One region of the Ruegeria sp. HKCCD7296 genome, then DNA from elsewhere that is predicted to be linked to it. Evidence: riboswitches for the same ligand, from Rfam matches in the RefSeq annotation. Region 1 holds a riboswitch; each other region holds the start of a gene.
What was found. A riboswitch is a leader RNA that binds a small molecule or an ion and turns the genes downstream of it on or off. The one in region 1 is predicted to bind cobalamin.
Positions count from the first base shown of each region.

Region 1 (10,079 bases):
GAAGAAATCAGCATCAACGCCCAATTCGGTGCCCTCAGGGAAGTACGCCGGAATAAACGACGCTTGGCGGTGCATCATGCAGGCCGGGGGGCTGTCGAACAAACCCTTGGGGCTGTCGCGGAAGTCAATCGCGGCAGTGTCGTCTGCATCCCCGACAACATAGTCGTCGTTGCGGGTAAAGCTGCCATATTCCTCAATTGCGGCGATCACCCGAGGATCGTCAAACTTCATCTCATTCGACACCCACTGGTCATAAACTTCCGGTGGCTGAGTGCGCAGCATCAGGTCTTCTACCCAGTCAGTCGCAGGCCAACCGGTTGCGCCTCCTGAAGCCAGACCAACGCATAATGGGGTTTCGCCATCTTCGACCATCTGGTCCATCAGAGCTTTGAACTCTTCCATGGTCTCCGGTACTTCGTATCCAAAATCTTCAAAGTTCTCGGGGATGTACCAAACCAGAGACTTGACGTTTACGTTGAAGAAAAAGCCATAGAACTCGGCAGCGCCTTGATCATTCTCGAACGTGCCCAGATCGACCCAGGACTGACCTGCAGCAAAGTTATCTTTGATCCAGTCAGCAGACCCATCCGCAAGTGGCGTCAGGTACCCCTGCTTCGCAAGGTTTGCCGCCAGACCAGGCTGTGGAAACACTGTCAGGTTCGGCGCCGAGCCCGCCGCTGCATCAATGAGGATTTGTTGCTCAAGCGAATCTGAACCTACGTAGCTGGAGTTTGCGCCTGTTGCTTCGTCGAAATACGCAACAAGGTTCTCAAAGGATTTGCCCTCACCCGCTAGCCAGGGGCCAAAGATGGTCAGGCTTTCCCCGGACAGATCGTTAGCATCGGCAAAGGCCTGGAACCCGTCCCAGTCAAAGCTGCCTTCACCTGCGGCGTGGATCAACTCACCCTCCGCCTGAACCGACCCAGCCATCAGGGCGAACATCGCCGCACCTGCATAAAGCGAGTGTTTCATCTAATCCTCCTCCCGAATTTTCACGCGCTTAAAGACTCACTTTCAAAGCGCTTTGGATGCGACGTGTTATCCGCTAACACTTTCATTCTGTCAATCATTTGCTGCCTTATGCTGAAAATATTAATAAATTTGGCTATAACGGTAAAACAAGTTGACGGGCGCTCAAATTGGCCACACAACAAATGTTGCAGATAATTGAAGGCGCTTTGAATAGCAAAATGAACCTGAAGCAGCTCTCGGAAATCCTGGGCCTTTCGCAAACAACGGTGAGCCGCGCGCTGAACGGATATCCGGAGGTCAGTGAAGGAACGCGTGTACGTGTGCAAGCCGCCGCGCAAAAACATGGATATCGCCCCAACAGCCGGGCGAAAGGGCTGGCGACAGGGCGATCCATGGTCATCGGTCATGTGATCCCCAGTTCGTCGCAGCATGAAATGGTGAACCCCATCTTTGGCGACTTTGTTGCCGGTGCCGCGCGGAAATATGCGGAATATGGCTACGACTTGATGTTTACCAACGCCGACGACACTTCGATCGAAGAAGCCTATCGCAGTCTTTTTCAGCGGGGTGCGGTCGATGGCGTTGTCCTGCAGGGGCCGAAAGTAAATGAGCCTCGGATCGCTGTTCTGAAACGCATGGGCGTGCCGTTCATCGTGCATGGGCGTTCGACTGGCGTAGATACGCCTTACGACTGGATCGACGTGAACAACAAAAGCTCGTTTCTACGGGCGACGCGGTTTTTGATTGATTTGGGTCATCGCCGGATCGCCTTGATCAATGGCCTGGAAGATATGGATTTCGCACAGCGCCGACGCGCCGGGTATCTGGAAGCGCTCAAGCAAGCTGGCCTTGCCGCCGATCCCGAACTGATGCGCAGCGCAGAGATGACGGAAGTGTATGGCCATCACGAATCGCGAGGTATGTTGCAGCTTGAGAATCCGCCAACCGCCATATTGGCGTCCTCGATGATTTCCGCCATAGGAGTAAGGCGTGCCTTGGATGAAGCGGGCTTGAAGATGGGGCGCGATGTTTCGGTCATAGCGCATGACGACGACTTGTCTTATCTGAAGAACGGTCAAGACGTTCCTATTTTCACTGCAACCCGATCATCCGTCCGTCACGCCGGGGAAATGGCGGCAGAGATGTTAATTGAACGGATCAAGTTCCCCGATGATGCGGCCAAATCCAAATTGCTGGAGGCTGAACTGGTTGTCGGACGCTCAACTGGCCCTGTGCCCAACAGGACGTAACAAAGAATGAAATACACTCGCTCTGACTTCCCAAAAGACTTCCTTTTCGGGGTCGCAACCTCAGCTTATCAGATCGAAGGGCATGCACAGGGTGGTGCCGGGCAAACACACTGGGATACGTTTGCGGCCTCACCTGGAAACGTGGTTCGTGGAGAAAATGGCGATCTCGCCTGTGATCATTTGAACCGGTTCGAACAGGATTTCGATCTGGTGCGCGAGGCGGGGTTTGACTGCTATCGGTTCTCAACCAGTTGGGCGCGGGTGATGCCGGAAGGTCGCGGGCAGGTAAATCAGGCCGGTTTGGATTACTATGATCGACTTGCCGACGCGTTGCTGGAACGCGGAATACGGCCCTGCGTAACCTTGTATCATTGGGAGCTGCCCTCGGCCCTGGCGGACCAGGGGGGGTGGCGCAATCGCGACATTGCAGGATGGTTTGCAGACTTCACCGAGGTCATCATGGGCCGCATCGGGGACAGGATGTACAGTGCCGCACCGATCAACGAGCCATGGTGTGTCAGCTGGCTAAGCCATTTCGAAGGTCATCACGCCCCGGGCCTGCGCGACATCCGCGCAACGGCCCGCGCGATGCATCACGTTTTGCTGGCGCATGGTCGCGCCATTCAGGCCATGCGTAGTCTTGGGATGAGCAATCTGGGCGCGGTGTTCAACCTCGAATGGGCAGACCCGGCCGATGACAGCGTCGAGGCGCGGCTTGCTGCGGACCGGTATGATGCGATTTACAATCGGTTCTTTCTTGGTGGCGTCTTCAAGAAACAGTACCCCAAACTGGTGTTGGATGGGCTTGAGCCACACTTGCCATCTGGTTGGCAGGACGATTTTGAAACGATTGGGACTCAGGTCGATTGGTGCGGGTTGAACTACTACACCCGAAAGTTGATTGCCCCGAGCGATACCGCGTGGCCCAGTTTGACCGATGTTCCCGGACCACTGCCAAAAACGCAGATGGGGTGGGAAATTGACCCTTCCGCCCTGACCCGATTTCTTATTCGAGCACAGAAGGACTATACGGGCGGGCTACCAATCTATATCACCGAAAACGGAATGGCGAGCGCAGAGCGCGTGCGGGATGAGGACCGTATCGAATATCTTGATACACACCTTGCAGCCGTGCTGGACGCTTTGGCACAAGGTGTTCCGGTTAAAGGCTATTTTGTCTGGTCTCTGCTGGACAATTACGAATGGGCCTTCGGGTACGAGAAAAGGTTTGGACTGGTGGACGTGGAATTTGAAACTCTGGAAAGAACGCCCAAAGCGTCGTTCGCGGCGCTGAAATCCGCCCTTTCAGAGGGGCAGAACGTCTCTCTTCCGTTAGCGCAACCATCTGGTTCTGTGCATGAACACTGGAATTTGGTTGCAGACATTGGCGGAACAAACACCCGTCTTGGCGTTGTGACAAATGGCGAGCTAACGGACCTGCGCAAGCACCCTACGGGCACATTGGACGATCTGCTGAACGCATTTCACTCTCTGCGAGATGAGGTTGGCACAAATCCTCAGGCGGTCGTTGCTGCTGGGGCTGGTCCTGTAAGAAACGGAGTCATCCGTCTTACAAACGCTAATCTGGACTTGTCCGAGGTTGAACTGGCGCAGGCGACCGGGGCGGAGCATACTTTTGTTATTAATGACTTCACAGCGGCAGCTTGGTCAGTTGCTGACGTCAAACAGAACGAAGTTTCGGTTTTGCAAGGTCAGGCGAAACCGCCTGTGGGCACGCGTTTGGTGGTTGGCCCCGGCACTGGGCTTGGTGTCGGAGCTTTGTTGTTTTCTGAAGGGCATTATCACACGGTTTCCGGCGAAGGCGGCCACGTGGGACTGTATCCGCGTCACCGCGACGAGGTAGAGATCTTTGAAGCAGCCCGCCGAATTGCACCTGAATGCTTTTTCGGGAACAGCCTGGCTCTGGAAGCGGAAATGTTCCTCAGCGGAACGGGCTTGCCCATCCTGTATCAAGCCGTTGGATTGGCGGCTGGAAACGCACAGCCTTCATTGCGATCTGCCAAAGAGATTTTGGCCGAAGCCCGCGATGCCTCGGACCCCATCGCAGTCAAAACAGCGCAGATGTTCACCACGCATCTGGGCGCACTTATGGGCGACATGGCAGTTACTCTGATGCCTGCCGGTGGGGTGTTTCTTGTGGGCGGCGTCGCCGAGAAAAACCGTTGGCTCTTTGATCAGGACTTTAAGGATGCGTTCAACGGCGGTGGACGTTTTAGTGAGTTGCGAAAGTCATTGAACCTGTACGTCTCAGAACAAGCCGAATTTGGCATCATTGGTGCAAACAACTTTTGCAAGAACGCCCTCAAGCGTTAAGCGACGTGCCCCACAAGAACTCCAGGAAAGGACTGTCGAATGATCTTGTGTTGCGGGGAAGCCCTGATTGATATGATCGCCGAGCCGACAGTTTTCGGTGCGCACGGCTTTGTTCCGCATACCGGCGGGGCGATCCTGAATACAGCAGTCGCCATGGGGCGTCTAGGCGTATCTGTGGGGATGCTGACGGGCATTTCAACGGACATGTTCGGCCAGCAGTTGATCACCGCATTAAACGCCAGTCACGTTGATACATCGCATGTGATCGTCTCGGATCGCCCCAGCACACTTGCCTTTGTTCAACTTCAAGATGGGCACGCAACCTACAGCTTTGTCGATGAAAACACGGCTGGGCGTATGTTGACGCCGGAAGATATGCCAGATCAGCTTCCAGCAGTCTCTGCTTTGTATCTAGGGGGTATTAGTGTGGCGTGTGAGCCCTGCGCGGATGCCTACGCGTCATTGTTGAAGCGTCATGGTGGCGAACGTGCGGTGATGCTGGATCCGAACATCCGTCCGGGTTTCATCGAGGATCAGGCCCGGTTTCGAACACGCCTGAACCACATGATCGCGCAATCCGATATCGTCAAAGTTTCCGACGAGGATCTGGACTGGATCATTCCCGGTACCGAGCCCGAGTCGGCGAAAGCCGCGTTGTTGTTGCAGGCCGGGCCAACGGCCCTGATAGTGACCCGGGGCGGTGATGGCGCACATGGGTATCTGGCAGATGGATCAAAGGTTTCGGTGCCGGTGAAACAGGTGCAGGTCGTAGACACGATCGGTGCCGGCGATACGTTCAATGCTGGTGTGCTCACCGCACTCAGCCGTGCTGAGAAACTGACCAAACAAGGCGTGCGAAACCTGACCCCAGAAGCGTTGCGCGCGGCCATGGAACTGGGAGCCGAAGTCGCCGCTGTAACCGTATCCCGTGCCGGGGCCGAGCCGCCCTGGGCGCATGAGCTTTAATTCTTGGAAAAACCAATGAAACGATCCGAAATTAACCGCATCAAGTCCGAAGCGCAGGCTTTCATACAATCCTTTGGAGCCGTGTTACCACCTTTTGCCGATTGGTCGCCCGATCAGATGCGAAGTCCTGTAGCTGAAACGATCCGCAGTCGGGGGCTGGGCTGGGACATCACCGATTACGCTCAGGGTCGGTTTGACGAACTCGGCCTGTTCCTCTTCACTCTGCGCAATGGTGAGGTGAATGATCTGAAATCAGGTCGCGGGATGTTGTATGCGGAAAAATTGCTGATCTCGAAAGATAAACAACTGTCTCCGATGCATCGTCACATCGTAAAGGCCGAGGACATCATCAATCGCGGCGGGGGTGATCTGGTGCTGGAGATTTACGCATCTGACCCTGACGGGGGCATCGACCGGAACACGCCAGTGACGGTACCCAGCGATGCCTGCCCTGTTACGTTGCAACCAGGTGAGCATTTGCGGCTGAAACCGGGGCAAAGCGTGACCCTTATGCCGGGTGTCTGGCACGCATTCTGGGCAGAACACGGCGATTGCCTTATTGGAGAGGTTTCGACTGTGAATGATGACCGTACGGATAATGTCTTCGAAGATTCCATCCCTCGGTTTTCACAGATCGAAGAAGACGCTGCGCCGGACTTCTTGTTGGTTTCCGACTATTGATATCAACCAGGCTAGAACCGGCCAACGTGAATGTGAGCCGCGCCCAGATGTTTTGGATCGGCTCGACTGCTTCTCCTTCTTGACAAGTCCAGCACCGCCAGCCTAGCTGAGTTGGATGGTTCCGAAAGGGATGAAAATGGGAATACGGTGCGGCGCTGTATTGCGCCAAGTCCGTGACTGCCCCCGCAACTGTAAGCGGAGAGCGACGCCACTGCGCCACTGACCCCGAAAGGGTTGGGAAGGTGGGCCAAGCTTTGACCCGCAAGTCAGGAGACCTGCCATCCGATGTTTAACCAACCCGGGGCGGGGCGTCCTGGAAGGAGGCTTTGATGGCACGGTTTTCGCGTGTTTCCATTTTTGGCACCTTCTGTCCGCGCTTGGTTTCAAGCAGAGCGGACAATGCAACAGGTGACTGATAGCTTTATCCTCAACCCCAATACCTATTGTGCTGTGGCCTCGCGAAAAGATCGCGATTCTCAAAATAGTAATGTTATAACATTGTATTGTAGTTTGATCAGCGGTAACCGGTGCGCACAATGACGAAAACTGCAGATCATTTCCTACTTGTATGCACGACATGCACAGGCGCGATGTCCACCGATCAAGTGAGTGGCGCATTGGCGCGAAAACTGCCCGAAGGGTTTGCAATCCGGGAGGTCGCGTGCATGGCGGGCTGCGACCGGCCAACCACCGTCGGTTTTCAGGCACCGGGCAAGGCGCAGTATTTGTTTGGTGACATCGTTTCGGAACAGGATCTGGATGCAGTGGTGGAATTCGCCGGGCAATATCAGCTCAGTTCCGATGGTTGGACAAACGCAACTGACCGCCCGCTAACACTGTTCACCAAAACCTTGTCGCGCATGCCTGCCTTGCCATCGCAGAGGCCGTCATGAGTTTCCTGGCTGTCGAAAACCTAGAATATTATGCCTTGAACGGTGATGTGCTGCTTCAGGATGTGTCCTTTGGCTTGGAAGAAGGATCAATTCTGGCGATTGCGGGACCGAATGGGGCTGGGAAGACTACGCTGCTCAAGCTGCTTTGCGGAATCGAACGTATTGCGCTGGGTGATGTGCAGATAAAAGGTCAAAGCCTGCGCACCTTGTCGGCCCATGAACGCGCGCGGACGATCGCTGTGGTTGGCCAACAGGAAATGCCGGATAGTCGGTTGCGATTGCACGACTATGTTGCACTTGGCCAAATTCCGATCAAGGCTGACAAGTCCGCGTCTGAGCACAGGGAAGATCTTGACCGGGTTTTGGAAACAACGGGTTTAATGCACCTTTCCCGCAAACCTATGGGTCAGCTATCGGGGGGTGAGAGGCAACGGGCGCATATCGCACGTGCGCTGGCTCAAAACCCGTCTCTGTTGTTTCTGGACGAGCCGACCAATCACCTAGACCCGGATGCCAAGGGGCACATGTTGTCTTTGGTCGCTGAATTGGGCGTGACGGTTGTCATGATCGTCCACGATCTGGTCATGATCCCGGAATTTGCCACTCATGTGGCGTTAATGAAATCAACACGTCTGACAGGGTTTGGCCCTGTCAACGATGTTCTGACAACGGATCGTGTCCGCGACACGTTTGGAGTGGATTATCTGTGTTTCCAGCATGAGGGCCGCATGATCCCTGCTCTGGATATTCGAAAACGTAAACTGTCATCATAACAGGAGCTTACAATGATGCAGAAACTCTGGCCTGTGGCTGTGTTCACTGGCCTGGCAAGCGGCGCAGCCGCGGATGCCATTACAGTGGACAATTGCGGCGAGCCACTGGTTTTTGAAACAACGCCAGAACGGCTCGTTGTTCACGACATGAACATGACTGACATGGCGTTTGCTTTGGGTCTGCAAGACAAGATCGTCGGCCTGACCGGCATCACAGGCTGGTACAAGACCAGCCCGGATTTTGATGCACAGCGCGGCGACATCCCCGAGTTGGCTCCGAAATATCCTACAGTTGAAAACCTTGTCTCTGTCGAACCCGATATGTTTTTCGCTGGTTGGTATTACGGAATGCAGCCAGGTGGCGAAGTGACCCCAGACACGCTGGAACCCTTTGGCATCAAGACCATGGTCTTGACCGAAAGCTGCGTGCACCTGAACAAAGACCGCCCCGAAGCCAGCATGGATCTGCTGTTTGACGACGTCCTGCGTTTGGGCCAGGTGATGGGTGTCGAGGCTAAGGCGGAAGACCTTGTCTTGGGCTGGAAAGTCCAGTTGGATGCCCTTGAGGCAAAAACCGCCGATCTGGATAAACCTCGTGTTTTCCTGCTGGACGGGCCGGCAGATGCGCCTTTTACCGCAGGTAAATTCGCCATCCCGGACGCCATGATTGCCGCTGCGGGGGGTGTAAACGTCACACATGACATGGATACCAGCTGGGGTCGCACCTCTTGGGAAACCGTGGCAGCCGCAAACCCGGAATTCCTGGTGCTACTGGACTATCAAACAGGAAATGGTGCAGAAGATACCTTCCAGTTTCTGAAAGATCATCCTGTCATGTCACAAACCGATGCAGTCAAGAACGCGCGCTGGATCGGCCTGCGTTACGAGGAATTGACACCCGGACCGGCAAATATTGAAGCCATTGAAAAGATGGCCAATGCGATGCATCCGGAGACCAACTGACATGGTCCATTTGGGCCGATCGATCTTGCTGGGGGCGGTCATTCTGACCGCCCTTTTGCTGCTGTCTACGATCTATGGCACAACCTCGATCCCAATGGCCGAGGTCTTTACCGCCATTGGCTTGGGGACCGGCCTGACAGAAGGTGAAATGTCCCCGGTGCATCGGATCGTTTTCGACCTTCGCCTCCCCCGAGCCTTGTTCGCCGCTGTGATCGGCGCAGGGCTGGGCGTAGTTGGCGTGGTTTTGCAAACAACCACGCGCAACGATCTGGCCGATCCGTTCCTTTTTGGCCTGTCCTCGGGGGCGGCGGCTGGGGCCGTTCTTGTCATAACGGTCACTGGCGATGTGCTGGGGGTCTGGACCCTGCCTTTGGCGGCGTTTTGCGGGGGGCTAATAGCCTCTGGCATTGTTCTGGCTCTGGTTCAGGGTTTGCGCACAAGTGCGCCGGAAAAGCTGATCCTGGCCGGTTTGGCTGTGTCTTTCCTGTTTTCCGCGATTACAAATTATTTGATTTTTTCCGGCGACAGTCGTGCGGCGCATTCGGTTATCTTCTGGATGCTGGGCGGATTGGGTCTTGCCCGATGGCAGACCTTTCCACTGGTCCTGACCGGGCTTGCCCTGATCCTAAGCTACGCGCTTTATCGCAGTCGCTGGCTGGATGCCCTTTTGACCGGAGATTTCACTGCGTCGTCACTGGGAATTCCCGTCCAGGGTCTTCGATTCCGAATGTTCTTTGTGGCTGCGTTGGCTACGGCCAGTTTTGTGTCCGTGGCTGGTGTCATCGGATTTGTTGGGCTGATGGTGCCTCATATTGCGCGCGGCATTGCTGGTACGCTGCACCGAAACCTGCTGATTACCTCGGCCATCGTAGGGGCGATTCTGCTGACGCTGTCGGATATTCTGTCCCGCCTGCTCTTGGCCCCACAGGAACTGCCCGTGGGTATCGTGACAACGTCTATCGGGTCTCTTTTTGTTTTCCTGTACCTGTTCAAATCCGCGCGTGGTGACTGACCTCAGACACCGTCCTGCGTGTCCGATCCATGCGACAAGAGCTCTTGCACCAAAGGGTTCGGGAACCGGCGTTTGAACGTGATCGCGTGGAAGTTTTCCTTGATTTTCGGGTGCTCTTGCGCCTCGACCAGACGACCCGAAATCAACTCATCCTGAACAACGATCGGAGCCACCAGAGCCAGCCCGATATCCTCCCGTGCAAGCAGCCGCATCATCGCCATGTCGTCCACCTCGG
Region 1 covers NZ_WVRF01000004.1:50,784-60,862, forward strand. Annotated here, with positions in the region: gene GS632_RS07480 (ABC transporter substrate-binding protein) at 1-972, opposite strand, end outside; gene GS632_RS07485 (LacI family DNA-binding transcriptional regulator) at 1,191-2,222, shown strand; partial or broken gene GS632_RS22085 (GH1 family beta-glucosidase) at 2,229-3,530, shown strand; gene GS632_RS22090 (ROK family protein) at 3,576-4,556, shown strand; gene GS632_RS07495 (carbohydrate kinase) at 4,596-5,522, shown strand; gene GS632_RS07500 (D-lyxose/D-mannose family sugar isomerase) at 5,538-6,203, shown strand; cobalamin riboswitch at 6,303-6,501, shown strand; gene GS632_RS07505 (DUF1636 domain-containing protein) at 6,740-7,096, shown strand; gene GS632_RS07510 (ABC transporter ATP-binding protein) at 7,093-7,869, shown strand; gene GS632_RS07515 (ABC transporter substrate-binding protein) at 7,882-8,832, shown strand; gene GS632_RS07520 (iron ABC transporter permease) at 8,834-9,844, shown strand; gene GS632_RS07525 (LysR family transcriptional regulator) at 9,847-10,079, opposite strand, start outside.

Region 2 (10,079 bases), on a different contig from region 1:
CTGGCCGAGTAACCTGTAAAGCCCTTGGCCGATGCAACAGGGCGGTCCACAACAGCGTACAGGTATGGGCCCGTTCCGTTTGCGCCGTCTTCCAGCTTGTGGCACGCGGTGCACTTGCGGAAAACCTTGGCACCTTTCTCAACGTCAGCGGCGGCCAGCAGGTCTTCGAAGACCACTTCTTCACCGTCGGCGCTTTCGCCCGAGCTTTCGGTTTCGATAATGTAGGCGGCCTCAGCGTGGCCATGGCCACCGGAAGAATAGAGGACATCCGCCCCCCATTTGGCCAGAAGCAGCACCAGGAAAGTGCCGAACAGGCCTGCAGCGGCCTTGGTAACTGTCATCGTGTCGAACATTGATCGCGAGTCCATTTCAGCTGTCTGGGCTGCTGTCTAAGGCTTCCCCTTACGAGAGGCAAGGTATAGACACCGCGACGAAACGACCAAATCGCGAACTTGTTGCATGGAATCGACCAAATGACCAATCGCATCGCATTTCAAGGTGAACCGGGCGCCTATAGTCACGAGGCGTGCCGCAACGCGCGGCCCGATATGGAGGCCCTGCCCTGCCGTACTTTCGAAGATGTGATCGAATCGGTTCGTTCCGGCGCGGCCGATCTGGCGATGCTTCCGGTCGAAAACACAACCTACGGACGGGTCGCCGATATTCACCGGCTGTTGCCTCATAGCGGCTTGCATATCATCGGCGAGGCATTTGTGCGGGTACATATCAACTTGTTGGGCGTCCCCGGCGCAAAACTGGAAGATATCACCGAGGCACATTCTCATCTGGTGCTGCTGCCGCAATGCGCGGGGTTCCTGAAAAAGCACGACATTCGCGGGCGTGTCAGCCCCGACAACGCCCGCGCGGCACGCGAAGTGGCTGAGGTGGGCGACCTCCACTCTGCAGCGCTGGCCAGCGAATTGGCTGGTGAGATCTACAACCTGAATGTGCTGGCCCGCCACATCGAGGACAGTGACGACAACACGACCCGTTTCCTTGTGATGTCCCGCCAGTTCGATCTGACACGTCGCGGCGAACATGGCATGATCACCAGCTTTGTGTTTCAGGTCCGCAATATCCCGGCGGCGCTTTACAAGGCGATGGGCGGCTTTGCTACCAACGGGATCAACATGACCAAGCTGGAAAGCTATATGGTCGACGGATCCTTCACCGCGACACAGTTCTATGCAGATATCGTCGGGCATCCCGACGACCGGAATGTACAACTGGCCATGGACGAGTTAGAGCATTTCACGACCAACGTTGAAATACTGGGCGTTTACCCAGCCGCGCAACCGCGCGGATAGGTAACAATTCCTTCGATTGGGCAAATTTGGATTGGCGCAGGTTGCTGCGCCCAGCCTCCTTGCAAGCGATCATCACGCTAGCGCTTGTGGCCGTTCAACTCGACAACCTGCCTCTTTTGCTCAATCGCACAATGTAACAGCGCAACAGCGTTTTGTTATGCGCCATGCAGATGGCGCTGCTCCAACTCGCGTGCAAATTCACTCAGCCGGGATTGCAGCTGTTTGCGAAACCGGGATTGGCCCAACTTTACAGATTGCAACAACAGGCGTGCAGGCAAGGTTTTGGCCGCCAGTGACATCTCGAGGCTCAGGCGCGTTCTGCGCGGTGACAGGGCCAGAAAATCCACACTTGTCAGGCCGGTCATGCCCTTGCTGTTGGCCTCGAAACGCATTTGCGAATGCCGGTCGTAGCCCGCCATGATCACCGACATCTGGCGCAACTTGCCGCGCAGCTTGAACTCTGTCTGCCATTCAGTTCCCGCAGCAAAGATCGCCTCGGCATCTGAGCGCCTTACGTCGATCCCCCGGCGCATGGCCATGCGTTCGAACCGCTCGAAATCCGACACCATGTCGAATACCGCGTTGATTGGGGCTTCGATATCCTCACGGGCTGAAAACTGCATGATACCCTTCGATGTTTATGGCCGCGCCAATATTTCGTCAGTCCAGCGTATCCGCAAGCCAGTTCTCAAGAAGAAAATGTGCGATTGCACCTTTGCGAGCGGGCAACAGAGTTGGATGGTCCCCGGCAAAGGCCTGCATCATCTCGGATTTGCTCACCCACATCGCCTCTTCGATCTCGACGGGATCAATAGCGATGTCACACGATAGTGCCTCACCCGCGCAGCCGAACATCAACGAAGCCGGGAATGGCCAGGGCTGGCTGGACAGATAGGATACTTCCCCGACCGGCACGCCCGCCTCTTCCATTACCTCGCGGCGTACGGCAGCTTCCAAGGTTTCTCCGGGCTCGACAAAGCCGGCCAGCAACGAAAACATCCCCTCGGGCCAACCCGGAGACCGCCCCATCAGCACATTCTCCCCATATGTGATCAACATGATCACAACAGGGTCGGTACGTGGGAAGTGTTGCCCGCCACATGATGGACAACTGCGTTGCCAACCGCCTTGCGACATCTCACTGGCTGCACCGCAACGCGCGCAAAATCGATGCGTTTCGTGCCAGCCGATCACTGCCTTAGCCATCGCGGCCAGTTCCGCATCCCGCGCTGACAATCGCGTCATGATCCGGCGCAACTCGGCAAAAACATACCCATCCGGCAAATCCGGGTGCTGCTGCTCAGATTTGTCTACGAACTCCCCTAGTCCGGTCAGGTCCAGACCTTCGGCCGTCCAGGCCGAGATATCCAAGGCAAACAAAGGCGCATCTTCGGCGGTCAAACCCAAAAAAACCGGGGCCTCAACTACGCCTTCGGGGCCGTCACTGACCAACGAATGCGTCATAGGCAGCAAAGCAAGCTGATCCAGCCCGTCACCTTCAACCAGAACTTTGCCGCGCCACACCATCATGCATTGCGCGGCCGGGTTGTTTGTCGCTTCTGCCAGAAGTTCAGCGCTCCCGCGAATATGGGCCGCCCGATCCAGACCCGAGCCGCCAAACGTCACCTGCTCTGCGTGTTTCATTGGGTTTCCTTTTGGTTCGGGGCACAGGGCTGTCATGTCACAGCCTGCGTTGCAATGGCAATTCAATCCTTTGCGCTACACATCGCCGCCGTCGAAAAGCCGCATGGCGGCCTCGGAAAAATCATTTAAGTTACGCTCTATGCTATTTAATCAATAACCCTTTTCAAAAGCAGACTATCCAAAGTGAAGCAAAACCCATTGAAGCAGGTACGCCCCGCGAAAAACTACGGGCGTGTTCGCATTCTGGCAACGACTGACCTGCATATGCACCTGACAGGTTTTGACTATTACACGGACACCCAGGACCCGACGCTTGGGTTAACGCGCACCGCCAGCCTGATCCGAAACGCCCGTCAACAAGCCCATGACACGTTGGTCCTTTTGGTGGACAACGGAGATTCTATTCAGGGTACACCTCTGGGCGAATGGGCTGTCCGTAACGACACACCGCATCCGATGATGCAGGCGTTCGCGGCGCTTGGTTACGACGCCATCGGCCTTGGAAACCATGATTTCGGCTTTGGGCTGTCAACCTTGGACGACATCCTCGCACAAGCGCCATGCCCGGTTTTGTGCAGCAACTTGCTTCGCTCGGGCGGCAATCAGATCTGGCATAGCCATGCAATCCTGGACCGAACCGTATCTGTGAACGGCACCGAGACACCCATTCGCATCGGCCTTATTTCTGGTCTTCCCCCCCAGACCGTCCGCTGGGAAGAACATCACCTGAACGGAGAGGTAACAGCCAGCGGTATCTTCTCAACCGCGCGCGACCTGACTGGGCTTCTGCGCAATCAAGGGTGTGATCTGATAGTGATGTTGGCCCATTCAGGCCTGGGTCCGGCGGATGCTTCTGAAGGCATGGAAAACGCCGTCATCCCCCTGGCAGCTATAGATGGAATCGACGCAATTGTCGCCGGGCACACTCACTTGACCTTTCCAGGCGGCGGCCACGGCGACGCCTCGTATCTCGATCAGGAAAAAGGGTTGATACATGAAACACCGGTTGTCATGGCCGGTTCCGCGGGGTCGTATCTTGGCGTAATCGATCTGGTTGTTACACCTCGGCCAGATGCCGGGTTCAGCGTTACGGATTGCCACGTTGAACTGCACCCTGTCTGTGAAAATGGCGCTGAGGTCGATGAAGACGATGACTTGGTGCGCCTTGTTGCCAATGCCCATCGTCAAACCCGTCGCGCAGTGGCCAAACCTGTGGCGCACGTGGCTGACACCATGCACAGCTATTTCAGCTTCTGCGCACCAGATCGCGGGCTGGCCCTGGTTGCCGCGGCACAGGCTGCAGCTCTGCGTCCTTTCCTGCATGGATCCGCCCCGGGCGAATTACCGCTTTTGTCAGTCGTGGCTCCCGGTAAAAGCGGCGGCCGCGCAGGCCCCAGGCACTTTACGGATGTTCCGGCAGGAGAAATATGCCTGCGTCATGTTGCGGATCTGTATCCGTTTCCCAACGAATTGCGTGCCATCCAGATCAGCGGCGCAGATGTGCTGGACTGGCTTGAAATGTCGGCAAGCATGTTCAACCAGCTTGCCTGTGATGTCGAAACGGATCTGATCAACCCCGAACGCGCCGGGTACAATTTCGACGTCATCTTTGGCCTGACCTATAAAATTGATCCGTCGCAACCAGCGCGCTTCAACGCCGAGGGGCGCATGATCGATCCTGCTAACAGACGGATTCGCGACCTGAAATACGCAGGCCAGCCGGTTCTTCCTGAACAGAGATTAGTGCTGGCCAGCAACAATTACCGCGTCAGCGGTGGTGGGCATTTCCCCGCCGCTTCCACGGCCCAACGCATCAATCTGCCGTCGCTGGACATCAAGGATTTGGTGCGGGATTACCTGTCCGATCGCCTTCCGCCTGATCCAATCGCGCAGCAACCTTATCCTTTTGTGCTGGCACCCCAAACAGGTACACAATCCGTGCTTCGAACCGGTCCGGGTGCGTTAAAACACATTAACGAATTGCGCCCGTTCAAAGCCAGACTGCTGGAATCAGATTCCAATGGGTTCGAACGTATTCGCCTGACATTCTGACGGGTTGTCTTTTGCCCACACCTTCCCTATATCCAGACTCGAGAGGTTGGCGCGGGCGAGCGCCTCGCCAACCTGGTCAGGTCCGGAAGGAAGCAGCCACAACGAGCCCCGCTTGGGTCGATGTCCAACCTCTCACTTCATGAACCTTAGCCACAGGAGGGCTTTATGATTGTAACAAAAACCCTTCGGGCAGCGCGGTTCTGATCTCACACTACTTGCTGACTGCCTGAACACATGACCCGGGGATGCGCGATCGCCATCCGTTGGGATTGCTGTTTCTGACAACAGGCAGACCAATGAATTCTTCACTTTCGGACCTTGGATGGTCCTCTCACTTTGCCGCGCAACACGCGGCTCATCCTTCGTGCACGCCTTTTCGCATCGCTTCCGTTCATAGGGACCGCCTGATCGGGCTGAACCCGCAGGGCGAAACTCCATTGCTGACCCTTGATCAATCGACCGGCAGCTATGCCGTCGGAGACTGGGTTCTCACGGACGACGACAATCGCGTGCAACATCTACTCGACCGGCGCAGCCTGTTACACCGACGCGCCGCCGGTACAGGCGCTGCGACGCAACTGATCGCTGCCAATGTCGATGTGCTGTTCATCGTCAGTTCGTGCAACGCTGATTTCAACCTGCCCCGGCTAGAGCGTTATCTGGCACTTGCACATCAGGCAGGATGTTACCCGGTTGTTGTCCTGACAAAGGCTGACCAATCGGATGACCCCAATCGTTTCTCGGAACAGGTGCAGGCTCTGGACCCGTTTCTGACAGTTCTGGCGATCAACGCGCTGGACCTAACGGAAATGGAAAAGGTCTTATCCTGGTGCCCCAAAGGCCAGACCGGAGCACTGGTTGGGTCGTCAGGTGTTGGCAAGACAACATTGTCCAACGGCTTGACCGATCAGGATCTGGCGACATCAGGTATTCGCGAGAACGACGCTCGCGGTCGGCACACAACCACGGCGCGCGCGTTACATCGGATGCGCAACGGCGGCTGGCTGATTGATACGCCTGGAATGCGCGCATTGCGTCTGCTTGAAGCTCAGGACGGTATCGACGAGGTGTTCTCGGACCTCACCGAACTTGGCCTGAACTGCCGTTTTTCAGATTGTCAGCACGAATCCGAACCAGGCTGTGCCGTACAGCGGGCGATCAAACAAGGCGTGCTTGACCCTGCCCGCTTGGATCGATGGCGAAAGCTTCGGCGCGAAGATCAGCGCAACTCGGAAACCGTCGCCCAATCCCGGGCACGGGACAAAGCGTTCGGTAAGATGGTGCGGGGTGTCATGAAGGATCGAAAACTGCATAAAGGGCGCTAAGCGAAAGGTGCTCGGTAATTCAAAAGTCGAGCCTGATCACGCGATCAGGCTCGGCCAAACTGCCGCATTACGCCGAGCAAAAGCTCCGATATGGCCAATCTCTGACAATCCGAAGTCATCAGACCTAAGCAGGTGCCGCTTAGCCTCGGCGCCATAAAGGTCGGCAAGCCGCCAGACAGCTTCGGGCGGGACCATCTGGTCGTCCTCGAAAGTGAACAAATCCACGGGTCTACCGGAGCCGTCCCAACGCGCCTCAGGAAGGTTTTGTCCGATTTCAGGTACATAATTCAAAGGAGCCGTGCACCATTTGCGCCATTGCCAGTAGACTGAGGCCGGCAAATCCGCACCAAACCCGATCGCCTTTCCCGGCAGATAGCCAAGTGCTTTGACCAGTACCGGTGCGTGTCCATACCAGAAAACACCGGCCAATCCACGGTAAGGCCATGGGTGATCACTGAGGGTTACGAGCCCCGAACACACGCAAATCATCCGATCGATTTGGTCGATGTCGGGCTGAACAGGCCCCAGCATCGCACCAACGGAATGACCAATGGTCCATTGCTGCGCATCGGGATAACGCCTGCGCATTTCCGCCCGCGCCGCTGGCATATCGATCAAGGCCCAATCCGCCATTGTCGCACGCGCATCTTTCATGCGACCGGTCAGAGAATGCCCGAAATCCCGGTAGTCATAGGTCAGACATGCCATGCCTCGCTCTGCCGCAAGCCAATGCGCGAAGTGGCGATAATAGTCGCGCGGCACACCCGTTGCACTATTCAGCACAACCACGGTTTCAGGCTCTGACAGCGGTCGGTACAACCGTGCTGCAAGGGTCGTGGACCCGGATGGGAAAAGGAAATCTTCAGCCGACACCGTCTGCTCTGCGTCCAACATGATCCCTGACCCTGCACTGAAAAACTGAATTGCTTGGCTTCAATTTTTTAAACACTAAAGAGGAACGTTCCCCCCATCCAGCATGACCACACGTCGGGGTAAAAGATCAGCTTGACTCGGAACCGGATCAGACGCTAGCGATTGTGTGATGGTTCCTGTCCCCCACAAGGGGTCGGGATGAAAAGGGAACACGGTGCGGTTCAGTCTGGTCATCCGGGCGCAAACCAAATCCGCGACTGCCCCCGCAACTGTAAGCGGTGAGCGATGCCAAAACACCACTGGCCCCAAAGGCTGGGAAGGTCGGCAAAGCCATGACCCGCAAGTCAGGAGACCTGCCATCGGAACTGAAACCGAAACTCGGGCGGGGTGTCCGGGCAGGTCCTGACAGCACGTTGCCGTCCCACCTGACCCAACTCTCCTGCCCACCACGCGCGGAGGGCGCAGGATGATCTGGAAGACGAAGACGCATGAATACAGTGCAACGGTGTGTCAGCGGACGGGCAAAACCTGCCCTGCCCTGGCGCGGCTGGCACGCTCAATTTCCGAGGCGATGAAGCAGGCCACAGCCGCCACAAGCGACGGGTTCGAGTTCGAAGGTGGCAGTGAATTGTCACATTGCACGCAAGGATGCCACGCAACTTTCCGAGCGCAATCAGACAGAATTCGCATCTTTTGCGATACACAGCCTGAAGCAGAGCCGCAGGACCTGAACGCTTACGCCGATCTGATCTTTGGAAACACGTTCAGCACCTTGCCATCCGGCATCATTACAGACCCACCCTGCGCGATGATCGACGTTGCAAAGCTGCGGCCTCGCAAACCCGTGCACGCGCCTGAACAGATTTCGGCCTAAGACTATACGACTTGAGCCTGAAAATTCTGTGCTGCCCAGGCCAATTGGGCGTCTGTTTCCACGGCACAAGGACGCAGCGCCCGCAAACGCTCCAGGGCTTTGTCTGGCTGTTCGCCGCATTCGACCATCAGCCGCAGAACAACCATTCCCGACCTGCCGCAGCCGCCCCGACAATGCACCAGTACCCGCCCTCCACCCGTCAAAGCATGCCGGGCGGCCGCGCTGATCGAGGGCCACGCCTCTTCAACTGCAGGCGTAGGGGCGCCAAAGTCTTCGATCGGCAGATGCACCCACCGGCTGGCGCGGCTTTGGATATCGCTGCCGAATTCCTGCGCCCCGTTTTGGAGCATCTCGACGTCCGTTGTCATTGAAACAACCAGCCCCGGCTTCCATGCGGCAATCGTATCCAGATCCCTTTCATAATCCCCGCCCCGTCCGGGCATCGATGTCAGGGCAAGTGTACCCCCCGCGACTTGCAGGGCATAGATAACCAGTTGCGACATAAACCAGTGTCCTCCACCAAGAACTCTTAACGAAAATGCACCATAAATTTTGTTGGACCAGCTTAGTGCGAATCCGGTCAGAATCTAAATCAAAAATCATCGCGCCTCGCAGTGGACGCGGAAGGCAGCGACCACTACGCTGAGCCGAAGCACCGAATCCGACCGAGAAAACATGACCGACACGCCCAGCCCCGCCTATCAGGTTCTCGCCCGCAAATATCGCCCGGAAACCTTTGCCGATCTGGTGGGTCAGGATGCCATGGTGCGCACCCTGAAAAACGCGTTCGAAGCGGACCGGATTGCGCAGGCTTTCATCATGACCGGCATTCGCGGAACCGGTAAAACCACCACCGCACGGATCATCGCCAAGGGTATGAACTGTATCGGGCCCGACGGCAATGGCGGCCCGACGACCGAACCTTGCGGCCAATGCGAACACTGCGCAGCTATCATGGAAGGCCGCCACGTCGATGTGATGGAGATGGACGCCGCCAGCCGAACTGGCGTGAACGATATTCGCGAGATTATCGACAGTGTCCGCTATCGCGCCGCCAGCGCGCGTTACAAGATATACATCATCGATGAGGTCCACATGCTTTCGACCAGCGCTTTCAACGCGCTGCTCAAGACGCTTGAGGAACCGCCCGAGCATGTGAAGTTCATCTTTGCAACCACTGAAATCCGCAAGGTGCCGGTCACAGTTCTGTCGCGCTGTCAGCGCTTTGACCTGCGCCGGATCGAACCCGAGGATATGATCGGCCTTCTGCAAAAGATCGCGTCAGCGGAAGGCGCTGAGATCGCAGAAGATGCGCTGGCGCTGATCACGCGCGCCGCGGAAGGGTCTGCAAGGGATGCAACCTCGCTGCTGGATCAGGCGATATCGCACGGGGCGGGTGAAACCACTGCCGAACAGGTTCGCGCAATGCTGGGCCTTGCGGACCGTGGCCGCGTTCTGGACCTGATGGACATGATCCTGCGGGGCGACGCCGCAGGCGCACTGACGGAACTCAGCGGCCAATACGCAGAAGGTGCTGACCCATTGGCTGTCTTGCGCGATCTGGCTGAGATCACACATTGGGTGTCCGTCGTGAAGATCACGCCAGACGCCGCCGAAGACCCAACCGTTTCTCCGGACGAACGGAGCCGTGGACAGCACCTGGCAGAGGCCCTGCCGATGCGCGTTCTGACCCGGATGTGGCAGATGTTGCTGAAAGCGCTCGAAGAAGTCTCGGCCGCGCCCAATGCCATGATGGCCGCTGAGATGGCCGTTATCCGCCTGACTCATGTGGCGGATCTGCCCAGCCCTGAAGAACTGGTCAAACGGCTGCAGGACGCCCCGCCGCCTCCGGCAGGTGGACCCAGCGGCGGCACCTTGATGTCTCGGCAGGGTGCAACACCCGCGCAGGCCAGCGCCACCCCCGCATCCACATACGCCTCGGCCCCACGTGGTTCAAGCGGCGCGCCGGTTGCCGCATTGGCACAGGATGCTCAGACGGCCCTG
Region 2 covers NZ_WVRF01000001.1:44,892-54,970, forward strand. Annotated here, with positions in the region: gene GS632_RS00195 (cytochrome c family protein) at 1-353, opposite strand, end outside; gene GS632_RS00200 (prephenate dehydratase) at 474-1,307, shown strand; gene GS632_RS00205 (SRPBCC family protein) at 1,463-1,930, opposite strand; gene nudC (NAD(+) diphosphatase) at 1,968-2,951, opposite strand; gene GS632_RS00215 (bifunctional 2',3'-cyclic-nucleotide 2'-phosphodiesterase/3'-nucleotidase) at 3,150-5,003, shown strand; RNA gene ffs (signal recognition particle sRNA small type) at 5,043-5,141, shown strand; gene rsgA (ribosome small subunit-dependent GTPase A) at 5,300-6,328, shown strand; gene GS632_RS00230 (hypothetical protein) at 6,365-7,222, opposite strand; cobalamin riboswitch at 7,355-7,577, shown strand; gene GS632_RS00235 (hypothetical protein) at 7,668-8,075, shown strand; gene GS632_RS00240 (protein-tyrosine phosphatase family protein) at 8,078-8,578, opposite strand; gene GS632_RS00245 (DNA polymerase III subunit gamma/tau) at 8,751-10,079, shown strand, end outside.
Region 2: it holds a riboswitch for cobalamin, as region 1 does, so the genes downstream of both, GS632_RS00235 (hypothetical protein) here and GS632_RS07505 (DUF1636 domain-containing protein) in region 1, are expected to answer to the same signal.

Region 3 (10,079 bases), on a different contig from region 1:
ACCACTTCCTGAAACCACATTGGGATCGTGTTGCTGTCATCGTGCAAGCAGGCGCGATACAAAACCACATGCCCTTTCATGGTATTGGGGCGCAGGGAATGCACGCGCATAACGTTGTCCACCGTTCCATGCGGAGTTCGCGCAAGGTCCAGAACGGCCTTAAGCGGCGCTTCGGCCTCTTCATCAGATATCATCCTGATCCAGGCAGACAAATTTGGTTCCTTCCTTGTATTCATAGCCCAGGTTTTGAGCGATCGTTGGTTTCACGCCACGTTTGTTTGGCGAATTCCGTATCTTGGTGAACCAATGTAGAGCGCGCGCATTAGTGTCAGTATGATTAACCTGTTTTGCGCAACCCGATATCTGTGTCGGGATGGGCAAATAGCCCTGCGGCGCAAGGATACCGGCTTAGTATCTCTGAACCGCGCGGCAGACGATCGGCGTAAAAACGCCCGCTCTGCCAATAGGTTGTGCCGTCGATGACAATGGTCGGGTCGATCACGTTCCAGCTGATTTCACCGGGAGCGTAAGCACCACATGTGTGGAAATGCAAGATGCGCGGATTGCCGAATGCCGCCCCGCCCCACCGTTCATAGTTCTCACGCATGTCCCAGGGGTAGCCGCATCCGGGATGAATGCCAGCATGCCAGGAATGCACAAAGTTCCGGTCAATTTCGAACTGTTCGGCCACCCGATCATAATGAGTCTCTGCCCGCGCTACATCTGAAGGATGCCCCTCGAACCCGGTCAGGCGGCCTTGATCTAGGCGCGCAAGAACGGGATGAGTGAATTCGGTAGTGTAACCTTCATAGTATTTTGATCCGGTCCCTGTCAGGAAGGTCAGGGCCACTTGGCCAGAGAAGCTGTGTGCAGGGACAGGCGTGAAAACCGACATCGGGAAGCGCAGGATGGAGGTATCACCCGAAGGGTCCAGGTTCATTTCAGGCCGCCCCCGCACATCCGTGCCAAGGGGGCACGTGAAACGCACTTCCTGCGCGGTATTTAGTACAGAGTTGATCTCGGCCTTGAGTTCCATGAAGGCGTCGTGGTGCCCGTTCGAAAACCCCGACCCGAATTGTTCGCGGCTGAGGGCAAAGCTGACGATGATCTTTTTGCCCTTGGGCATTTGCGAAAACCGTAGCTGATCTCCGAGGCGGGCCAGAAACAGGATAACATCGGCGGTTTCGAACCTTTTAAGCAAGTCCACAGGCAGATGCGGAGTGTCAGGGTTGAACCCCACATCAACCGTTTCGACGGACAGGCCCATGGACTTGGCAACACGCGAGACGATTTCGACACTGTCCGCGTCGAAATACCCGTACTCTGGCGGTTCGTAGACGATCAGCAGCCGGTCTCCGGCCGTTGCATGGGCACAGTTTGCCAACAGGTTTTGCGCGCCACGTTCCGGCGTGATGTCCGACATTCGCGTCTCCCATAGGATCGAATTGGTCAAGGTTACGCCAGGGGCTTGCAGCCAATCTATTTGAAAGTATTAATGAGTGACATTAGAGTTACTAATATGATCTTGAACTTGCCCTATTCCGCACTAAGAGCGTTCGAGGCCGTCGTCCGACATTCGGGGTTTTCACCCGCTGCTACCGAATTGGGCGTCAGCCAGAGCGCTGTCAGTCAGCATGTGCGCAGCCTTGAGGAATGGTTGGGGCGCGAGCTTTTGGTGCGGGGCGCACGTCAGTCGCGCCCAACCCGTGAAGGAGAGTTGTTGGCCCTTGCGATCTCGGAAGGACTGGGGCGCATCTCGGATGTATGCGCACAACTCAGGGATAAAACACGCTCGGATCGGACAATCGTTATCTCATGTCTGCCGGGTTTTGCGTTCAACTGGTTGTTTCCACGACTTTTACGCTTTGACATGGCCCACCCGAACCTGTCGATATCGATAGCAACCGATACCGGACAATTCCCGTTTTCCGGTGCGGATGCGGATATCGGAATTCGCTATGGCTTGGGCGATTTTCCGGGCTGTCAGGTCGATTTACTTATGACAGAGCAGCTGTTTCCGGTTTGCGCGCCGTCGTTGTTGCCGGACCTTCGCAAGGTCGATGACCTCGCACGTCATACGATGTTGGTGGACGAGAATCTACATCACAGAGCGGCGAGCCCCACATGGGAATTCTGGGCGCGGCGCTGTGGCCTGACCTTGCCAGCCGCGCTGCGGACACGGCGACTGGGGCAGTCAAACATGGTTGTTCAGGCGGCGATTGAAGGATTAGGTGTGGCACTGGGGCGCGAGCCTTTGGTCATTGACATGATGGCAGACGGGCGTTTGGTCCGACCCTTTGCGGAAATGACCCAATCGCCGTTGTCTTATTGGCTGGTCCGACCGCACGAAACCAAGGGTAGCGAAAAGGTTGCCGAATTCTTGAGCTGGATTCATTCCGAGGTTGCTGCGCAACCTGACATCCCTCCGCCGGCTTCAGTTTGAAATTAGTCAGGCTTATACAACCCATTACTACTCTGACATGGCATGGCGGCGTTTGGGCGCCCATACTTTAGCAAGCCAAATGATGGATTGGCGGGCAATCGATGTTTCTGAGAAATTGCTGGTAAGTTGTGGCCTTGAGAAAAAATATCGGGCGCGTGCTGAAGGCCGAAACGTTTCTGGCTAAGAACATCGTTTTCTTCCGGCAGGAAGATGGCACCCCGGTGTCGTTTCCGAGCGATTGCGACCGGCTTCAGCATTACGAGATGTGCCTGCCTGCTATCGCGCTGAACAGATCCGTTTACGCGCCTGTTGGAACCGGTGGCTATGGCAACCCCCATTCGACAAGATCTAAGTCAATATCTCGTACAATTTCATGACGCCGTTTGACGAGGACCGAACCCGGTACTTTTGGTTTCAGCACCGAAACACAGACCCCGATAACGCAGAGGTTTTAAAGTTCATGAATGACGCATGCGGATGGCGTTTCTCGAAGACAAAGGGGTGTTGGAGCAGGTGCATCTGGGTATTAAGCACGCCAAGACACCCTATATTGATCTTGGTCTGGATAAGGGCGCAAAACTGTTCCGCAAAGCACTGGACAGCGCTATCGAAGCTGAAACGACATCCATGGGCACCACTGCGCGGGCTTACCGGCCTTTTCCGTATACCGTTTCGCCTGATGAGGGGCAGGGGGCCGATGTGTTGACCAATCGTCGGCAAAGCGCAGCAGTTCAAAATCCCGCGGCGACAAGTCTACCGTTTCTCAATTCAAGCGTGTCCGGGGCCAATGCCTGACGGAAGGATGGCGCATGGCTGACCAGTAAAATGGCCTGTGGCAAACCCTGTAGTATCTCCAGCAGGCGGGCTTCGTTCTGGATATCGAGCGCATTTGTTGGTTCGTCCAATAACAGTGCCCGGGGTTCCATCGCCAATACGGTGGCAAGGGTCACAAGACGCTTTTCGCCCCCCGACAATTTATGTGTTATGCGATCACGCAAGTGCATCAAGTCTAGATCAGAGAGAACTCTGTCGACGATGGCGAGAGCGTCGTCCTTGTTGCGCCCTAGATTGAGAGGCCCAAACGCGATGTCTTCTGCCACAGTGGGGCAAAACAGCTGATCGTCAGGGTCTTGAAACACCAGTCCGATCTCGCGGCGAACCTCGTGAAAATCGGCCTCGGTGCGCCGATCTTTTCCAAGGGCGATCACACTACCCGAGGTTGGCTTTTGCAAACCAAGCGCAATTCCAAACAGGGTGGATTTCCCTGCTCCGTTAGGTCCTGCAATCGACAGGCGTTGCCCTGGTTCAAGCGTAAGCGAGGCGCCGTCCAGTACGGGTGCTTGACCGGGATAGGCGAAATGAATGTCTTCCAGCTTGAGGATCGTCATGCGAAATCCAGACAAAGAAGCCCAATGCACACTATGCATAGAGTCGCCGCAAACACGTAGTCGCGCAGGGTCAGGTTAAATTCCTGCAGCAAGAGAAGCCGTCCAGAGAACCCTCGGCATTTCATCGCTGCTAAGATTCGCTCGGACCGTTCGATGGCGCGGACCAACATCATGCCAACCAGATAGCCAAAGCTGCGATACGTGTGCCAATTAGTGCCCGGTCGAAACCCACGGACCTTCATCGCCGCGCGCAGGCGCATATATTCCACGCGTAAAACTTCGATGTAGCGAATGGTAAACATCAGAAGGTGGACGAGTGCTTCGGGACAGCGCAGTTTATGCAACGCGTGGCCAAGCGTAACCGGTTCCATCGTTCCAACCAGAACCATCAGGGACAATATGACGGCGTTAGCTGTCAGCGCAATCTCAGTGGCTTTCCAAAGGCCTTGCCAACTGGCCGGAAACCCAAACAAGTTGAACATCGCATCCCCGGGCGTGGTAAATGGCAAAAGTACCAACATGAAGATGATAAAGCTGTCCATCATCGCCATACGTTTGAGCGTTCGGCGAATGGGCAGGCGAGACATCAGCAGCACTCCGATAGAAACAGCCAATGCCGCAATCAGCCCTGGAATGGTGCTGAGCGAGACCGTGACAATGGAAAAAACACTCGCCACCACGATCCGCATCCGAGGATCCAAGCCTTGGATCACCCAAAAGGATGCACCCGTACCAGTCTCGGCCAATGTCTTGGCCTGGGGTTCCAGGGCGTGGGCCATCAGGAGGTCATCTTCTTGCGTGCGGCGATGTAAAAGCCGATTCCGAACAAACCAATGATGTAACCGATGCCACCCAGGATCGTTTGCAGATCATTGTGTTCACGATAGGAGGCAATCTCGCGTCGCAGCGGGCGGGTTTCGTCTCGGACCGCCTGAGCAATTGCGGCGCGTTCTTCGTTCGTCAATGATGCGACAGTCACCTGCGTCCCACCTTCCTTAGGGGCAATCATTGCGGCAGTTTCGACCACGTCAGCTTCAACACCCATTATCGCCGCGACATCGGCAGCAGGCATGGTGACTTCTGCCACATGCCCCGCGCCCAAGTCTGCTTTGAACGTGTGTTCTACCGGGTTGGTCGGGGTGTAAAGGAAGAAACCATCTGTATCGGTCAGTGTTCGTCCCAACTCAGCACCATCGGGCCCGTACACGATGACTTTTTGGTTTTGCGCCATATCGCCGTTTGAAAAGCCCAATTCGCCTTCGATTGCATCGCCTGCAGGAAAGACCCCTGCGATAACTTTGTGGGCCAGCGCAGGAAGCGGCATCAGTGACAACGCAATAACAACGAGCAGTTGCCTCATGCCGATGCGCCTTTATAAAAGAGTTCTGGTTTAACCTGACGAGCCAGTAAAATGGCGAACCCGGTCAGAACCGCTTCGACGGCCATGACAGGGACGTGAGCAAATAACACAAGCTTCGCAGCCGGCAGGAATTCGTCGCCCGACAGCGCCAGCGATACTGCGACAAAAGCCGTCGTAGCTGCGATTGAGAAAGCGCCGCCTATGCCGCCCCAAACTGCTCCTTGAACAGGCGTGCCCTTGGCGATCAGACGACCGAAGATTATCCATGTAAGCACCGCCGGAAGGGCGATGTTGACTGTGTTGATCCCAAGCACTGTCAGTCCTCCAAAGCCGAAGAACACAGCCTGAAGCAGCAAGCCAACAAAAAGCGCCGGAAAGGCCGCCCAGCCGAGCAAAAGCCCGGCCAGACCGTTCAGGATCAAATGCACAGAGGACGGGCCGATCGGAACATGGATCAGTGAGGCGACAAAAAAGCTGGCTGACAACACCCCTGCAGTGGGAATGCGATCCAGGTCCAGCGATTTCAGCCCCATGGCGATCCCGCCTGCTGCCGCGATTGCGCCGCCAATCACAACAGGGTTCGAAAGGGCTCCGTCCACAATATGCATATGGGTTACTCCAGATCCCAGGCGCGGATCCAGATCACAGCGTCCTGACTTAGTTCTTTGCCTTCATGTTCAGTCTTCGGGCCCGAACCCAACGCTGCGAAACCCCAGTAGCCTGCTTTTGGCACGCCAAAGGTGAAATAGCCGTTTTCGTCCGAAATTGCGACCAGTGCGCCGCCTGGCAGTGGGGAAGCAGTTGCGTTTTTTGCGCCGTTTCCGGCCAAGTCGGGTTCCGCGGCCATGTATTCGATTTCAATCTCTACGCCAGCCACTGGGTTGCCCTCGCTCAATACACGTCCCGTGAAGGTCGAGCCAGCGATGATGTTATAGGGCTTGTTCAGCGGCAGTATTTCGGTAGCCAAACCTTGCGGCTGGTCCCAGTCGGTGGGCAGCTCGTTTCGGTTCAGATATGCCTTGGTGACCTGCTGGATATAGATATCCTCAGATTCCTCGTAATAAGGCGCAGGTACCGTTACCACGACGTAATCGCCAGAACGTTTCACTGGAACCGAGCCCAAAAAGGCCTTGGCCGTGTTCTCGGGGCCTTCGAACGTGGTTTCTTCCAACGTACCCAACAAATCGGTCTTTTCGCCGTTGTGGATCACATAAAATTCTTCTGGCTTTTCCAGGGTCATCACGTGCCCGGCTTCAAACGGATGCCAGAAGACCAACTTGACCGGAACGTCACCAGGACGATCAATCATGGTATCTTCGGTGTATTCCAGCAGGAAATGAGCCTGAGCCATCGCAGGCAATGCAATGGCAGCTGTTGCCGCCAACAAAAAGTGTTTCACAAACAAGTCCTTCTCACGTCGCGCCTTCCCCGGCACGCATTGGTTTTTGACATTGGGGAATGCGAAACCATTTGCTCAAATAAGCAAACAGTTTCGGCGCACACCCCGTCGCCGACGATCAACGCCCATTCCGAGGGCGCATGTTCGGCAGGTCTCCTGACTTGCGGGTCAAAACGCTTGGCTGGCCTTCCCGGGCATATCCCAGTGGCACGATCAGCCGCGCTCGCCGCTTACAGTTGCGGGGGCAGTTGCAGAATTGGCGAAGAAAAAGCCGCACTGCATTCCCTATTGCCTCCGGGTGAGTCCCCGGAACCGAACATGGCGCGTTGATGGCAGAAAAACTTGTACACGGTCAACTCTCGTTTGCGGCATCGCTTAGGGCAATACCGAATTTCAATAAGGTGTTTCTGCCGTGTAGTTGCGGCTCGGTGCATAGAGGTGATCAGTGTCACTGTCTGACAATCAGTGCGGTGACCTCAGATTTGATGCCGAAGCATAAGTATCCCGGCTTGTGAAACCAGAAATTTACAATACGCACAAAAATTGGACTTTTCCATTGCCGAAACCGGTTTCGGAAACGCAAAATGATGGAATGACAGCGAATCTCAACACGCGACAGCGACAAATCCGATCCCGGCGCGCCTCGGCGACTGGACGGGTGAAGCTTGATGAACTGGCCGATCAACTCGGCCTTTCGAAAAGCACGGTGTCGCGGGCATTGAATGGGTATTCCGACATCTCAGAATCAACGCGAAAGCGGGTTGAGGTGACGGCGCGCAAGATGGGGTATCGCCCGCTCAGCCACGCTCAGGCCATCCGAACGGGGCGCGTGCGTGCCATTGCAATGGTCATCAACAGTGAAGAACCGGATCGGCACAATCCGTTTTTCCAAGACTTTCTGGCAGGGGCTTGTGAAGCTGCCAGTGCGTCTGACTGGACGATGACAATTTCGACCGCGAAGTCGAAACAGGACATGCTGAACATGCTGGGCCGTTTGGTTGAAGAACGTAAGGCCGACGGATTTATACTGCCGCGAGCCGAAGTCGATGATGCGCGCGTTGGATACCTGAAGGACTTGCAGGTGCCGTTCATCCTTTATGGGCGGACTGGCTATGGTCAGGTCGGGTTTCAGGACGATACGTCGTGGTTTGATATTTCCGGCGAAACAGCCATGAGCGACGCGGTCGAACGTCTGGCCCGTTTTGGTCACAGCCGTATCGGGTTTGTCGGCAGTGATCCAAAGTTCAACTACAGCCACCTGCGTCGGGATGGCTATGTCGACGGGCTTAGGGACGCAGGATTGCCAGTTGATCCCGAATTGATACGCGAAGGGGCCCGCACCCGCGAAGAAGGGGCCGCTGAAGCGCGCGCTTTATTGCGTCTTCCTGTCCCGCCGACCGCGATTGTATTTGCGACAGACCAAGCGGCACTGGGAAGCTACTCTGTCTGCGCAGAATTTGGCCTTGAGATCGGGCGCGATGTCTCGGTTCTTGGATATGACGGGGTCCCGGAATGCCAATACGCCAGCCCCGGGCTAACGACGTTCAGCGTCGACTCTAAACGGGCAGGTGAACGCCTTGCTACGATGCTGATACGTCAGACCCGAGGAGAAGAACCCGCAACTTTGCGCGAACTCAGTCAGGCGGTGCTGATTGAACGCGACTCTGACGGACCGCCGCTGCTGACCTCGAACGAGTTGGCGAAAAAAATCAAACGATCCATGGAAGACAATCGGGGAGGAAACCGACCATGAAACTTACACCAAAAGCAGCCAAGCTGATGCTCGGCTCTTCGTTGGCAATGGCGCTGACGGCAATGTCGGTACAGGCGGACACGATCCGTTTCTGGACGACCGAAGAGCAGCCCGAGCGTCTGGCGAAACAACAGGAAATGGCCGACCAGTTCAAGGCGCAGACCGGCACGACCGTTGAGGTGATCCCTGTCACAGAAACAGATTTGGGCACCCGCGCGACAGCAGCTTTTGCCGCAGGTGACTTGCCAGATGTGGTCTACCACCCGTTGCAGTACGCCCTGCCGTGGGCCGAAGCTGGCATTCTGGACACCGAAGCTGCGACCGAAGTGATCGAAGAACTGGGCGCTGATACTTTCGCTCCGGGTGCTTTGGGCATGGCTGCGTTCAATGGTGAAACCGCCTCGGTTCCGGTGGATGGCTGGACGCAAATGGTTGTGTACCGGAAGGACCTTTTTGAAGAGGCCGGTCTGGAAGCGCCCGACAGTTTTGCAGATATTCAGGCCGCACTTGAGGCGCTGCACAACCCGCCAGAAATGTATGGCTTTGTCTCGGCCACAAAAGTTGACGAGAACTTCATGAGCCAGGTGCTGGAGCATGTATTCCTGGCAAACGGCGTCAGCCCGGTTGGCCCCGATGGCTTCCAGCCGCTTGATGAGGCCAAGACCACCGAGGTTTTGGATTTCTACAAGGCCATTTCCAAAGCCTCGCCTCCGGGTGAACTTTTCTGGAAGCAATCGCGTGAGCTGTATTTCGACGGTAAAGCCGCGATGATCATCTGGTCGCCTTTCATTCTTGATGAACTGGCCGGTCTGCGGGACAGCGCCCCTCCGACCATCAACGACGACCCGACATCGCGCGATCTGGCCAGCAAGACCGGTATCGTGACCAAATTGTCGGGCCCGTCGAACCCCGATGGCGCGGCCTGGGGCGACGTGCGGTATTTCGGTATCACCAATGATGCGGACACCGACGCGGCCATGGAATTCGTAAGGTTTGCCATGGATGACGGCTATACCCAGACGCTGGCCATTGCGCCTGAGGGTAAGTTCCCCGTGCGCCGTGGTAATGCAGACAATCCGACTGCATTCTCTGAAGCCTGGGCGGAACTGCCTGTCGGTGTCGACCGTAAGGCCCCTCTGGGCGAGTTGTATGAACAGGCGATGATCGATGAGATCGTCGGTGGTCTGGACGTGGCGCAGCGTTGGGGCGTAGCCGAGGGTCAATTGGCGCTGGCGTCGAAAATGATCAACTCTCAGGCCATCAATCGTGTTGTACGTCAGTACATTGATGACGAGATCGACGCAGCCGCAGCGGTTGCAGCCATGAACGAAGAACTGGCGAAGGTTCAGTAATCAAGTGGCATCTGCAGCGGCGTGCGCGCCGCTGCACTTAACCCTTCGAGGTACCCCATGACTTCGGCCACCCCACCGACCGGAACCGGGGCGTTAGCCAAACGCGAGGCGCGTCTGGCCTGGACGCTGCTGGCTCCGACCGTGATCAGCGTATCGCTTGTGGTGATCTTGCCTTTGCTGGCAATCTTCTGGATCAGCTTCAAGCCATTTACCCTGTCCGATCTCCGCCCACCCGCACCGGTTGTGCGTGAAAGCCTGCGCGGATCGGGCGACGATCTGCGGATTGAATACCGTCTGCGCAACTCCAGTCAGGAGATCGCAATCGACGGCGTCACCCTTAGTGACGTTCTGCCCGACGGTGTCGTTGCGGGGGACGTTGCCGCC
Region 3 covers NZ_WVRF01000014.1:125,361-135,439, reverse strand. Annotated here, with positions in the region: gene GS632_RS17335 (carboxymuconolactone decarboxylase family protein) at 1-212, opposite strand, end outside; gene GS632_RS17330 (hypothetical protein) at 338-1,423, opposite strand; gene GS632_RS17325 (LysR substrate-binding domain-containing protein) at 1,520-2,443, shown strand; gene GS632_RS22025 (hypothetical protein) at 2,921-3,238, shown strand; gene GS632_RS17315 (energy-coupling factor ABC transporter ATP-binding protein) at 3,175-3,831, opposite strand; gene cbiQ (cobalt ECF transporter T component CbiQ) at 3,828-4,610, opposite strand; gene GS632_RS17305 (cobalt ABC transporter permease) at 4,610-5,191, opposite strand; gene cbiM (cobalt transporter CbiM) at 5,188-5,799, opposite strand; gene GS632_RS17295 (DUF4198 domain-containing protein) at 5,805-6,590, opposite strand; cobalamin riboswitch at 6,719-6,922, opposite strand; gene GS632_RS17290 (LacI family DNA-binding transcriptional regulator) at 7,183-8,343, shown strand; gene GS632_RS17285 (ABC transporter substrate-binding protein) at 8,340-9,695, shown strand; gene GS632_RS17280 (carbohydrate ABC transporter permease) at 9,753-10,079, shown strand, end outside.
Region 3: it holds a riboswitch for cobalamin, as region 1 does, so the genes downstream of both, GS632_RS17295 (DUF4198 domain-containing protein) here and GS632_RS07505 (DUF1636 domain-containing protein) in region 1, are expected to answer to the same signal.